One region of the Streptomyces sp. CA-250714 genome, then DNA from elsewhere that is predicted to be linked to it. Evidence: riboswitches for the same ligand, from Rfam matches in the RefSeq annotation. Region 1 holds a riboswitch; the other holds the start of a gene.
What was found. A riboswitch is a leader RNA that binds a small molecule or an ion and turns the genes downstream of it on or off. The one in region 1 is predicted to bind cyclic di-AMP.
Positions count from the first base shown of each region.

Region 1 (6,985 bases):
GACAGGTAGTAGTCGCAGGACGTGAGTACACCGTCGAAGCCGAGGACCTGGTGCAGCCGCTCGATGTGCGGCAACAGCCCTTCGGTGTCGTTGGTTTCGGCCGTGAGCAGGTTGCGGGCGCCCAGCAGTGGATGAGCCGTGCCCTCGGAGGCCGAGCGCAGGTAGTGGTGCAGGTCACGGGTGAGGAAGGTGAACTCGTGCCCGCTCTCGCGGATCGCCTGCGGCAGCAGCCTGCTCATCGATCCGACCCAGCTCTCGACCATCAGCAGATGAGCCACAACTCCCCTTTTCATGCAGAACGGACGCAACGGCCCCGGAGCCGCCCCGCAGGGCAGGGCGGCGGGTTGCGCAGAGCAACCGTAACGATAATCATTTTCATTGTCACCCGCTGGTCGAGCTCCGAGGAATCACCGTGGCCACTCCCCCGCACCGCGTCGCCCTGCTGTGCGCCCTGCTCTCCGCCGCCACCCTTGCCCCGTCCGGTCCCGTCCGGGCGGAGAGCCCGGCCCCGGCACTCCACTTCGGCACCTGCCCGGACTCCGTACCGCGGCCGTCGGCGCCGGACCGCGTCGAGTGCGCACGGCTGAGCGTGCCGCTCGACTGGGACCGTCCACGCGGGAAGCGCATCGAGGTCGCGGTCTCGCGAATACGCGCGTCCGGCGCCCCGGGCGAGCGGCGCGGCGCACTGCTGGTGAATCCCGGCGGACCGGGAGGCTCCGGCCTCTCCTACGCCACCACCAAGCGGGCCAAGCTCCCCGAGAGCGTGCGCCGCGCGTACGACGTCATCGGCTTCGACTCCCGCGGCGTCGGCGCCAGCACACCCGTCGACTGCGGTCCGATGGGCGGACTCTTCACCAAGCCCGGCGCAGATCCCGTACCGACCGACGCCGCGACGGAACGCGGCTATCTCACCTCGCTGCGAGCGTTGGCCGACGACTGCGCCGCGGGTGCGGGCGGCGCGCTGCCCCATATGTCCACCGAGCAGACAGCGCACGACATGGACGCGATCCGCGCCGCGCTCGGCGAACGGAAGACGAACTTTCTCGGCGTCTCCTACGGCAGCTACCTCGGCGCCGCCTACGCCGCACGCTTCCCCCACCGTGTCGGGCGCATGGTGCTGGACAGCGTGGTCGGCCCGTGGGACTGGTACGACTTCGACGTCGTCCAGAGCCGGGCGCTACTGCGCCAGCGCGACACTTTCTTCTCCTGGACGGCCGCCCACCAGGACCGCTTCGGCCTGGGCGACAGCGCCGGAGCGGTGCGCCGCGCCTATCTGCACGTACGGCGGGGACTCGCCGGGGAGCCGGTGGACGGCTTCGGCCCGGCGGAGTTCGATCGCGCCGTCTACCGCGCACTGGGCCGCACCGAACGCTGGGCCGGGCTCGCCGACGGACTGCGCGGCTATCTGCGGGAGGGCACTCTCGGCGCGCTCGTGCCGGACTCCCCGTTCGACAGTCCGTCGTCCCGGAACTACGAGGCCGCGAACAGGGTCGTCAAGTGCGCCGACGGTCCGGCGCCCGGCCCGCGGGACATCCTGGCGGACATCCGCCGCACCCGCCACCTCGACCCTCAGCCCGTGCTGACCGGCATGGAGGCGTCCACCTGCGCCTACTGGCACCACAGGCCGGCGCACCGCACTCCGCTCGGCAGCGCCGACGCGCCGCCGCTCCTGCTGGTCGCCTCCGCACACGACCCCGTAACGCCGATCGAGGGTGCACGTGGGCTACGACGGCTGCTGCCCGGCTCCCGGCTGGTCACCCTCGACAACGACTACTCGCACGGCGTCTTCGCCAGCCGGGGCAACGCCTGCGTCGACGGCACCGCGGCGGCCTACCTCGTCGGAGGACGAGTGCCCCGCGCCGACGTGCGCTGCGCAGGGCCCGGCCTGCCGGAGGTGCCCTGACCATGAGCCCACGAGGCGCGGCGGAACGGCCCGAGAACCGCACGCATTAACCCCTCTTCAGGCAGCAATATCCGGAAATAAAGGACTTACCCTTCCTTCGTATTCGCTGTGTCAGGAAACACACCAGCACACCCGGGACATGGGCAAGATCTTCTGACTGCACGTCAAGAAACCTTTTGCTGCGCGCTTTTCGAAATACCCCTCGGTTCGGCCTTTCACGCTCAGAAAATGATCCACAGCATAGCGTTGAAGAATTCCGAGATCATTTACCGGGGATACTCCGCATTCGATTCGAGCTCCTTGCTCGGAACAATGCCTTGTGTTTCTGTGTCCTCGCTCCGGCCTCCGTAACCGGCTGGAGCTCCCACTGCCGGGGCGCCGAATCCTGCCGCCCGGCGAGGGAAATTCGCACCAGACCGCTCGGCAGGAGCGGGGGACCCAAGTACGTGCCGTGCCGCATCCAGCGGCCCGGCTAGGGGTGAAGTCATGCCCAATGCGCCTCGCGCATTGGAATGGCCGGGCCACTCCAGCCCGAATCCGACAGCTCACCTCGCAGGCGCCAGGAGAGGACACCCCCATGCCACGTGGCCGTCATGCCCGTAAATCGCGCAGTACCCGCCGTATTTCCCAGCTCTCGCTCGCCCTGGTCGCGGGTGGCGCTGCGATCGCCGCTCCCCTGCTGACCGCGGGCAGCGCGCACGCCTCCGCGCCGGCGAAGGCCCAGCAGAAGCAGGCCCAGTCCACCCAGGCCGGTGCCGCCGCGCAGGCGAAGACCGAGCAGAAGGCCGACTCCTACACCGTTGTCCCCGGCGACACGCTGCACCACATCGCCGTGGACCACGACATCAAGGGCGGCTGGTCCACCCTTTACAAGGCCAACAAGCAGACCGTCGGCAGCGACCCGGACCTGATCCGTCCCGGCCAGAAGCTGACCCTGGACGCCTCCTCGGCCCCCGCCGAGCGGAGCAGCGCGCCCAAGCGGGCCGACCGCAGCTCGGCCGAGCGGACCGGCAGCACCGTGCACAAGACCCAGTCGACCAACCTGGACGGCTGGATCAAGGAAGCGCTGACCATCATGAAGCAGCACGGCATCCCGGGCACCTACCAGGGCATCCACCGCAACATCATCCGGGAGTCCGGTGGCAACCCCAACGCCATCAACAACTGGGACATCAACGCCCAGAACGGCACCCCGTCCATCGGTCTGCTCCAGGTGATCAAGCCGACCTTCGACTCCTTCCACGTCGAGGGCACCGCCTACGACCAGCGCGACCCGGTCGCCAACATCGTCGCGGCCTGCAACTACGCAGCCAACCGCTACGGTTCGATCGACAACGTCAACGGCCCGTACTGAGCCGACGACCCCGCAACGCGGCGGCTGCCCCTCACCATCCGGTGACGGGGCAGCCGCCGCGTTGTGCACGCCCGGCGCCGCGGCAGCGGCGCCCTCGGTCGGCCGCTCCGCGTCGTACCGTCTGGACAGCACGCCCACGTCACGTTGAGTTGGCGGCGTCCCACACTCCGTGCCGAAATTGTCGGTCTCGGGGTCGGATTCACCCGAACGCCGCGTCCCCATGGCAGAGGTACGCCCGAATGGGCACCTTCTGTCCATGGATGACTCGAAAAATCTCGTAAGCGTCATAACTCCTGCTTACAATGCGCTCCCCTATCTGAAGCGCTGCGTCGCCTCTGTCGCGCAGCAGTCTCTCGACCCCGGTCGCATCGAGATGATCGTCGTGAACGACGGCTCCACCGATGGCACCGCGGACGAACTGGATCTCATGGCCGCGCGGCATCCCGGGCTGCTGCGGGTGATCCATCAGGAGAACTCCGGCGGTCCCTCCGCCCCGCGCAATCGGGCCCTGGACCTGGCCAGTGGGCGGTACGTGTTCTTCCTCGACGCGGACGACTACCTCGCCCCCGAAGCGCTGCAGCGGCTCACCACCATGGCGGAGGAGAACAGGTCCGATGTCGTACTCGGCAAGATCGCCTCGGTGGGACGCCGGGTGCCGCGCTCCATGTTCCGCGCGAACCAGCCCGAAGCCGATCTGTTCGCCTCGCGTGTCTACTGGGCGCTCTCCGTCCAGAAGCTCTTCCGCAAGGAGTTGCTCGACGGGCTCCAGCTGCGCTTCGACACCGGGTTGCGGGTCGGCGAGGACCAGCCCTTCACCGCGCTCGCCTACCTGCGCGCACGCCGCATCTCCGTGGTCGCCGACTACGACTGCTACTACCTTGTGCGGCGCCCCGACGGCCAGCATCTGACCCAGACGAACAGGACCGAGCCGGTTCTCGACTCCCTCGACCGGGTGTGTGAGCTGCTACGGACCGAGCTGGAGCCCGGGCCGGGACGCGATGCACTCCTGTTGCGGCACTTCGCGGTGGAGCTGCAAGGCGCCTTTCTTTTCCTGAGCAGAGAAACAGAAGAAGCGGTCCGGCACCGCGAGTTCGCCCGTATGCACAGACTTGTCGCGGAACACGACTGCGACTCCTTCTGGCCCCGGCTGCGTCCCATCCAGCGGCTGCGCTGCCATCTCGCCCGGCACGGCGCCCTGGAAGAACTGCTGGCCCACGCGCGGCCGGGAAACAGCCACATGCCGTTCCGTATCCATATCTCTCAGGGGCGGGCGCTCGCGCACTATCCGGCGGAGCGCGAAGCCCGTTCCAAGAGCCCCACCGCATTGTTCGATGTGACGGAGCATCTCGACCTCATCCACCACGTATCCGCTTTCTCTTTCACCGGGACCCGGTTGCGGCTGAGCGGTCGTGCGGCATTGCAGCAGACGGAGCACACCGGAAAGACAGTCGATGTGTTCCTCCAGCACCGTGGAAAGGACGCCCGGACGCAGCACGCCGAAGTCCGCCTCGACGGAGATGCTTTCGAGGCGGAGCTGGATCTCCTCGACGGCAAGGGAAGCGAAGCAGCGCTGCCGGACGGATTCTGGGACCTGCATCTGCGCCTCACCGTGAACGGACTCGCCAAGACGATACGGCTGGGCAATCAACGCGACCCGGAAGCCGGGGTGTGCCCTTTCACCTGCCTGACCGACGACGGCGCCGGAGGAATACGGACAGCCCGGATCTACGCCACCCCCTTCGGTAACCTCACCCTGCGGCTCGAGCACCTTCCCGCCGCTCGCCTCAGCAAGGAACTGTCCCTGGAAACGGACGTTGCCGAGTGGCACGGCTCGGCCCTGCGCATCGGCGGCCGGACGAACGTCCTCGGCCGGCCGCCGGGAATCGCCTTCGTCCGGCTGGCGTCCGCCGACGCAGACAGCTTTGCCGACGCCGACTTCCCCGTACTCCTCCAGGACGACGGCCGGTTCTCGGCAGAACTGCCCCTCGACACCCTGCCGCCCGGGCGGTGGACGGCCACGCTGCAGATCGCCGCGGCCAATTGGCGCCACACCCTCCCCGTGTGTCCGCCCGCCCTGCCGCAGGGTGCGGCACGCTGGCGCCGCGGAGCTGTCCAGATGTACGCCAAGCCGCTGGACGACCCCCAGCTCACCCTCCGCGTGGACCGGGTACGCCTCACCCGCGGCCTGCACCGCAGGCTCACCCGGCAGTACAGCGCCCCGTAAGGGGCGCGGGGAACTGCTCCCCCAGCCTCCGGCCGGGAGGTGCCCCCACAAGCCACGACGTAGCCGCAGCCCGCAAGCGTCGGACAGGGGCACCCCCTTCCCGGAACAACGCAGAGGGCCAAGCAAGATCCGCCGGACACACCCCTGGCACAGGCGGCGCACCGGCGGCAGCCGCGCCGTGCGCCGCCGTCACGGCGTGTGGAAGGCCACCTCCGGGTTCTCCTTCGAGGGACCGTCCAGCAGTGGCCGGGGAAGACCGCGTAGGTGGCGGTCGAAGAACGCCGTCGTATAGCGGGTGGTGATCTCCCCCGAGCGCTTGCCGGACAGCGGCGCCGAGGGGTCGGTGTAACCGGCCTGCCCGCCCAGGATCGGCAGGTCGATGAAGGTGAAGTGTCCGGAGTCGGCCACCGTGAGCCACCGCTTCCAGCCGTGCAGGCGCTGCCAGGTGCGCGGCCATGTCGCGTCGTCCGCCCGCGGGTTGTGCCCTTCCCTGGTGCCGAGCATCAGTATCGGACGCCGGGTGCCCGCCTGCGGTACGGGCGCGAAGAAGGTGCCGTCCGCGTTGACGGCGGCCCGGATGCGGCGGTCGGTGCCCGCGGCCACCGCCGCCGCGTTGCCGCCGAGCGAGTGGCCCGCGGCACCGATACGACGGGGGTCGATGAGCTCCGCGTAGCGGTGGGACCGCTGCCGTCCGTCCTTCGCCGGGGTGGTCAACTCGTCGACGACGAAGGAGATGTCGGCCGCCCGGTTCCGCGCCGCCCTGGCCAGCAGCTTCCTCTCCGCCTCGTCGTTCGGCGCGCCCTCGATCGTCTCGCACGCGACACAGGTCAGGGTGCGCGCGGCTCCGCCGCCCGCCCCAGGTGTGCGGCCCTCACCGGTGAAGGTCGTACCGAAGGACTCGTAGGCGTGGTCCAGCAGCGCGACGACGTAGCCGTGCGAAGCCAGCTCCTCCGCGAGCGTCGTCAGGGTGGCGCGGTGCAGGGTGAAGCCCGGTGAGAGCACGATAAGCGGATGCCTGCCCGGGGCAGGGCGGGCGCCGGTGCGGGCGTTCGTACGGACGGAGCTGAGCAGCCCCGGCTCGAACCGCTTGTCCAACTTGATGCCTTTGAGCAGCAGTTCGGCCTCCTTGCTGGAGATGTACGGCGCGCGTGCGCCGTGGCCGCCGTCGCGCCGGGCGGGGTAGAAGACCGACGCCATCAGCCGGCGGGCGCCCGCCGACGGCACCCAGGGATCGCGGCGTTCCTTGTCCGTCAGATGCAGGGTGTCCCTCCCGACGGCCCAGTCCCCCGTCGGCTTCGGAACGGCCAGTCGTGTACTGCTTTTCGCGGCCGCCGCCTTGGAGGCAGCGGGACGGTTCTCCGCAGCCGCCCCCTCCGCGGAAGCGCAGGCCGAGGCTGTCGTGGTGAGCGCGGCGACGGCCAGCAGAGCGGCCGCCGCCCGATGTGTACGGATCATGCTCGGAAGCGTAGGAAGTGGCGCCCGGCGCCCAGCACCCACGAAAGAC
Region 1 covers NZ_JBNJMI010000001.1:407,659-414,643, forward strand. Annotated here, with positions in the region: gene ACQEU8_RS01965 (ATP-grasp domain-containing protein) at 1-278, opposite strand, end outside; gene ACQEU8_RS01970 (alpha/beta fold hydrolase) at 413-1,903, shown strand; cyclic di-AMP (ydaO/yuaA leader) riboswitch at 2,303-2,476, shown strand; gene ACQEU8_RS01975 (transglycosylase SLT domain-containing protein) at 2,481-3,257, shown strand; gene ACQEU8_RS01980 (glycosyltransferase family 2 protein) at 3,514-5,481, shown strand; gene ACQEU8_RS01985 (alpha/beta hydrolase family protein) at 5,671-6,936, opposite strand.

Region 2 (6,985 bases), on a different contig from region 1:
AGGTTGTAGTGCGGCTGGAGCGCCACGTACCGGGCGGCGCCCTCCCGGTCGCTGAAGGCGAGCGACTCGGCGAGGCGGGACGGCGAGATGTTCGACGCGGCGATCTCACGGACCTTGCCCTCCCTGACGAGGTCGTCGAGTGCGCCGATGATGTCGGAGACCTCGACCGACTCGTCGTCGAAGTGCGTGTAGTACAGGTCGATGCGGTCCGTCCGCAGGCGGCGCAGCGAGTCCTCGCAGGCGGCCTTGATGGTGGCCGGGGCGAGGCCCATGTGGTCGGGGTGGCGGGCGACCTTGGTGGCGATGACGACGTTGTCCCGTACGGACGAGCCGCGTGCGGCGAGCCATTCGCCGATGACGGTCTCGGACTCGCCGCCCTTGTTGCCCTCCACCCAGGCCGAATACGCGTCGGCCGTGTCGATGGCGTTGCCGCCGGCGTCGGTGTAGGCGTCGAGTACGGCGAAGGACGTGGGGGTGTCGGCCGTCCAGCCGAAGACGTTGCCGCCGAGCACGAGCGGCGAGACGGACAGCTGACCGATCTTCTTGTCGGCATTCATCTGCATGCCGCGACCGTAACGCGGGGGCGGGCGGTGGCATGTCACCGCACACCGGACACCGCCCCCATCAGCCCTCAGGGCTCAGACGTCGGCCCTCAGGGCTCAGATGTCGACGCCCTTGGCGCGGAGCCAGGGCAGCGGGTCCACCGGGTCGCCGCCGTCGGGGCGGACCTCGACGTGCAGGTGCGGTCCCGAGGAGTTGCCGGTCGAGCCGACGCGGCCGATGACATCGCCCGTGCCGACCTTGTCGCCCGCCGATTTGGTCATGGACGAGAGGTGGCAGAACCAGAGTTCGGTGCCGTCCTCCAGCTTCAGCACGACGCGATAGCCGTACGAACCGGCCCAGCCCGCTTCCTTGATGGTGCCGCTGTGGACGGCCTTGACGGGGGTGCCGTTGGGGGCGGCGAAGTCCTGGCCGGTGTGGTCGTTCTGCCACATGCCGCCTGCCTGGCCGAAGCCGGCGGTGAGCTGGAAGGAGGCCAGCGGGGCGGTGTAGCTGCGGGCGAGCTTGGCGCGGCGTTCGGCCTCGGCCTTGCGCTTCTGCTCGGCCTCCGCCTTGCGCTTGGCCTCGGCGGCCTCGCGCGCGCGTTCGGCCTTGGCCTGCTTCTCCTCGGCGGCGGCCCGCTTCGCGGCTTCCTCCGCCGCCGCGTTCGCCGCCTGCCGGGCGGCCTCCTCGCGGGCTTCCGTGTCCTGCGTCGAGCGGTGCTGTTCGGCCTGCGCGAGGATGCGGGCCCGCAGTGCCTCGCCGGCGTTGGTCCCGCCTGTGGCCGCGTTCTCCGTATCGCCGGAGCCGTCAGCGCCGTCCGGGGAACCCGGGTCGTCCGCGTCGTCGGAGATGAGGGAGCCGATGCCGGGGAGGTCCTCGGCATCGGGCAGCTGGTCGGGGATGCTCCGGACCGTGTCGGCCGCGGTGTCCAGGTCCGGCACGGATATCGCGCCGGGGTCCTTGTCCTGGGCGGTCGCCATGCCGCCGGCGCCGACCGCCGCGATCATGCCGACGCCGAGTACGGCACCGCCGCGCGCCACACCGCCGGCCCGCTGCTTGGCGATCCGGTGCTTGCCGCGCAGCGGGCGGGTCGACTCCTCGGTGGGGTTCCACTCGTCCCACGGTTCGGCGCCTTGCGGCTGTTCGGAGACGACGGGCAGTTCGGAAGTGACGTGCGATGCGGAACGGATGTGAGGCGCCGAGGAGGCTTGGGGGGCGGCGGTGACGTGGGGTGCGGCGGACCGGATGGGGGCTGTGAGCCGTCCCGGCGCGGAGCCGTAAGGAGCCGGTTCGGAGCCGTAAGGAGTCGGCGCGGAGCCGTAAGAACCCGGTTCGGAGCCGTGGGGAACGGCGTTGGAGGGAGCGAAGCCGTAGGGGGCGGAGGAGCCGGCCTGGTCGACATGCGGGTCGTACCCGACGGTCTCGGGCGCGGGACCGGCAAAGCCCTGGGATCTGGACGCCACGGGGGCGCTCTCCTTTCCTTCCTTCTCGCCTACCGGGTTAGCTGACGGGTTCGGAGCAGGAAGGTCTCCTACGGGCGTCCTCTCGCAAGGGCGTCCGATTCACCCCATCCTCCTCGTCCGGCTGACGAGAAGGGGTGGTTCCCCGGTTCCCACGGTGCGGTCCAGCCAGTTGGGCGCTGCTGGTGCCCCGTATGCGGGATTCGGCGACGGCGCACGGTGCCGTCTTCCGTGACGACAGTGACGACCGTGCTGCGTTATCGGACGGTAATAGAACAGGGGCCTTGATTCCAAGCCGTTCCCTGTAATTGGTGCGGCCGCAGGCAGGCGGGTGGTGCCGCCAAAGGCTGACGGTGCCTCAGCTCAGCCGCCGGTACCGGGGGCCAGCGGGCCGATCTTGGGGACGGAGGCCTTGCCGGTGTTGGTGACCGGCCCGCCGGACCAGGGCGTACGGAGAGAGGTCCGCTCGTCGGGCGGGGTGACCCGCACGGCGCTCGGCGTGACCGTGGTGACGTTCGTCACCTCCGGGTTGGTGTACGAGAGCGGCGCCCACGCGCTCTTGCCGGGCGCAAGCGTGACGGTCCGGATCTCGCCACCCGTACGGTTCGGGTCGAAGGACACCTGCTCGCCGCTGCTGTTGACGAAGGCGAGCCCGGGGTAGCCGCGCACGGTGCAGCTGCTGCCCGACCGGTTGGTCAGGACCAGGGCGAAGTTCTCCTGCCCGGCACCCGGGTGGTTGGGGCCGAACGACGCCTTCAGATCGGAGGTGTGACACCGGGAGCCGGAGCCCGGCCCTCCGCTGCCGCCCGAGCTGCTCTCGTCGCCCGAGCCGCTCTCGTCGCCCGAGGAGCCCCCGGAGGAATCCCCGCCGCCCGAACCCGAAGAGCCCGAGCCGCCCGAGTTGCCGTCCTGCGAGCTGCTCCCGCCGGTTCCGTTGTCGCCACTGCCGCTGCCGCCCTTGTCGGAGCCGCCGTCGGACTCGCCCTCGGCGGGCGCGGCTTGGCCGTCGACCTTCTGCGGCCCCTCCGCATCCTTGTTGCAGCCGATCAGCAGCGCGCCCGCCGCCAGCACCGCCGTCGAGGCGGCCGCGATACGGGCCGCACGGCGATGGGAGCGGTACGGGGCTGCGGCAGGTCGGCGGGCCGCCAACGCCTCGGTGTCGTACAGGGGTTGTGAGAGGGGGGTGTTCGTCGGGTCCTGTCGCTTCGTCATGGTTGCCGTCCCCTGGTCGTCCTGGCTGCGGTCGTCCGGCCTCCCGCGGCAGCACGCGCTGGCTCGTCCTCGTCTCCAGCCTGCCCTCGGGCTTGTGGGCCGTACACAGCCTTCGATGGCCGACTTTTCGGCAAGGTTCACGGCAGTCGGGAGTTTTTTCGCGGTACGGCGAGGTGGGCGGGACCGCGCCGTGACGGGTGGGTTCGGAGGGGACGGGAGGGGCGGGAAGGGTGGGTGAGAGGCAGCCCGGGCGGGGGCAGCACGGCGGCGTACGGCGGACGAGGGGCCCTGCGCGCCGGGGTTGTACGCCGAGCCGAGCCCGTATCTCGGCGCCGTACCCGGACGTCCGTACGTCGGCGCCCGGGGCCGGACCCCGGCGCCCGGCGCCCGTGGACCGGTGCTACGACGCCGACTCGTTGACGCGCAAGCTGCTCAGCACCCGGTCCGTCCTGGCCGAACAGTCCTCGTTGCAGCGGATCTGCACATACACCGGAGGCTTGCCCTTCTGCTGAGGGGACAGGCCGATCTCTTCGAGCGAGAACCGGGGAGCGCCGCAGGCCGACCAGGTACGGACCTGCCCCTGCCAGCCCCCGCCCTTGAAATTACGGCTCCCTGTGTACTGACAGCCCTTGTGCTCGAGTTCGGCCACCTTGTCGGGCAGCGCCGACTGGGAGTCGGCGGCCCCCTGGGAGCTCGGGGTGCCCTTGTCGGCGCCGTCGGCGCCTTCGGCCTCGTCGGCCGAGGAACCGAGCCCCACGAAGACCCCGTTCGTTCCCGAGGTGAGGTCGTGCCAGCTGCCCACGTCCTCCGTCACGAGCAGCCCGGGGGCGCGCTTCGCCGACAGCCCCAGCGAGGAGGGGCGCCAGCCGGAGTCCTTCATCTCGTCCGCCCACACTCCCGGAATCCGCACGCTGATCTGCCCGCTCGCGTCATGCACCCGCACCGATGAGGGCGCCTTCCCGGGGTCTTTCGGCATCAGCAGCGAACTGGCCACACCGGCGCCGGCCAGCACGACGGCGGCCGACCCGATGGCGACGGCACGCCGCCGACCGCGACGAGGCGTCGCCCGAGCGGTCGCACCGGGCGCACCGCGTGGTCCGGCAACGGACGCCTGCGGGCCCGGCGTCTGCGGGTCGGACGCCCCGGAGACGGCGCTCTCGGACGCAGCTGGCTCAGCGGCGGACGACTCGGACGCGAATGACTTCGAACCAGCTGCCCCGAGACGGGACTTCTCGGGCGCGGATTCCTGGGCGAGGGACGACTCGGACGCAGCTGACCCAGCCGACGCAGCCGGCTCAGAAGCGGAACTCCCACCCTCAGATCCCCCACCCACCGGCTTCCGCGCCCCCCGCGACGGCGGATCCGTCGCGACCGTCGACGGCTGACCGGGCACCTGGGAAACCGGTCGTACGGCCAAAAAGGACACCTGCGACGCCGACGACGCGAAGCTGCCGCGCCCGTCGCCGCCCCGGCCCGGCTCCGCCGCGAACTCGTCCGGTCCGCCCTCAGGTGGCGGGTTCCGGTCGAGTTCCGTCGCGATCCGGTCGAGTTCGTCCGCGAACGCGGCGGCGGTCGGCCAGCGGCGCTCGCGGTCGGGCTCCATCGCACGTGCGACGGCCCGCGCCATCTCGGGCGGCAGCCCCGGACGAAGCTCGTCCAGCGGCATCACCCGTTCCGGCGTGCCCGGAACCGCGCCGGTCACCAGGTGGTAGAGCACCGCGCCCAAGCTGTAGATGTCCGCACGCGCGTCGATGCCCTCAAAGGGTTCGGCCTGTTCGGGGGCCATGTAGCCGACCGACCCGGCGACCACCGTGAGTCCCGAGGCCTGCGCGAGGTTCTTGGCCAGGCCCAGATCGGCGACCAGCACGCGCTCGCGGCCCTGCGCTCCGCCGCTGGTCAACAGCACGTTGGACGGCTTGATATCGCGGTGCACCACCCCGGACTCGTGCAGTGCCTCCACGCCGTGCGCCGCCTCCGAGGTGAGCCGCAGCGCCTCGGGCACCGGCAGCGGTCCGGCCGTCATCCGGTCGGCGACCGTGCCCCGGTCCGCGTGCTCCATGACGAAGTACGGCCGTTCGTCGTCCAGTTCACCCACGTCGAAGACCTGCACGACACCGCCCGACGACGCCCTGCGCAGCAGCCGCGCCTCGGCCAGGAAGCGCTCCCGGATGTCCATCCGGTGTGCCCAGTTGTCGGCCATCACCTTGACTGCGACAGGCGCTTCCAATCGGTCGTCGTGTGCGAGCCACACAACTGCGAACGCGCCGGAACCGAGACGACGTTCGACCCGGTAGCGGCCGATCAGATCAGGTGAAGGCATGCCCCTTATGATGCCTGGATGTGCCCACCGTCCTCCCCCCACGCCGTGAACCAGCCATCCGGACGGCCTGAGTCGGCGGGCTCCGGCGAATCGCCGTCGGCCTCCGACACCGAAGCACTCGCCGCGCGGGCGGCGGGCGGCGACAGTGCGGCTCTCGACGCACTGTTGCGCGCCATCCGACCGGACGTAGTACGACACTGTGGCCGGTTCCTCCTCTTCCGCGAGGACGCCGAGGAGGCCGCGCAGGACGTACTGCTCCAAGTGGCCCGGCACATCGAGCGCTTCCAGGGCCGTAGCCGCTTCAGTACCTGGCTGCACACGATCGTTGCGAACTGTTCACGTCAGAAGTACCGCGAGCTGAAGCGCCGGTCCGCCGAGCAGCCGGTGCTCCCGAACCAGACGGGAGGGCCGGAGACCCGCCCCGATCCGCGTACGACGAGCGTGATCGCCGGCTCCCGGGTGGACCTCCTGGAGGCGCTGGAGCGGCTGGAGCAGGAGAGCCCGCACCTGGTGGCGCCGTTGGTCTACCGGGATCTGTGCCAGATGGACTACGCCGAGATCGTCGACCGGCTCGGCATCCCGCTGGGCACCGTCAAGTCCCGGCTGCACCACGCCCGCAGGCAGATCAGGCCGTGGCTGAGCTCACAGGAGCTGTGAGCCACAGCCGTCGCCTGGGGCGGATGTCCGCGTGATGCACTGATCCCATGGCGGAGACGGCGGTGGCGGAGTTCGAGGCGCACAGGGCGCGGCTCTTCGGGATCGCCTACCGGATGCTGGGCTCGGCGTCCGAGGCGGAGGACATCGTCCAGGAGGCGTATCTGCGCTGGGAGCGCGCCGACCGAAGCGCGATGCTGGCTCCAGGCCCGTGGCTGGCGAAAGTGGTCACCAATCTCAGCCTCAACGAGCTGACCTCGGCGCGCGTACGGCGCGAACGGTACGTGGGCCAGTGGCTGCCCGAGCCCGTACTGACGGCGACAAGCGGCGCCGACGGGCGGGCGGGCGCGGGAGTCGGCGGGGCGGCCGGGGCAACCCCGCCGCTGGGTCCGCTGGAGACCGCCGAGCAGCGCGACTCCGTCTCGTTCGCGCTGCTGGTCCTGCTGGAGCGGCTCACTCCGCCCGAGCGTGCGGTGTTCGTCCTCCGTGAGGCGTTCGCCTATCCGCACCGTGAGATCGCCGAAGTGCTGGAGGTCTCGGAGGCGAATTCGCGCCAGCTCTACCGACGGGCCAAGCAGGCGGTGCACGGGAGCGCGCTTGCCGCGCGGACCGCATCCGCCGGGCCGACCGCACGGACCACACCCACCGCGTCCGCCGCACCGACCGCAGCCGCAGCACCGACCGCCGCCGTCGACGGCCGCAGCGGCAGCGACCAGCAGCCGGAGCGGGAGCGGGAACGCTGGGTCGGGCTGGTGGAGACCTTCGTGACGGCCGCCCGTGAGGGCGATCTCGCCCG
Region 2 covers NZ_JBNJMI010000002.1:3,658,046-3,665,030, forward strand. Annotated here, with positions in the region: gene ACQEU8_RS35210 (aldo/keto reductase) at 1-557, opposite strand, end outside; gene ACQEU8_RS35215 (M23 family metallopeptidase) at 660-1,703, opposite strand; cyclic di-AMP (ydaO/yuaA leader) riboswitch at 2,019-2,192, opposite strand; gene ACQEU8_RS35220 (DUF4232 domain-containing protein) at 2,367-3,215, opposite strand; gene ACQEU8_RS35225 (serine/threonine-protein kinase) at 3,616-5,535, opposite strand; gene ACQEU8_RS35230 (RNA polymerase sigma factor) at 5,554-6,192, shown strand; gene ACQEU8_RS35235 (sigma-70 family RNA polymerase sigma factor) at 6,240-6,985, shown strand, end outside.
Region 2: linked by a shared signal. The riboswitch ahead of ACQEU8_RS35215 (M23 family metallopeptidase) and the one ahead of ACQEU8_RS01975 (transglycosylase SLT domain-containing protein) in region 1 are both predicted to bind cyclic di-AMP.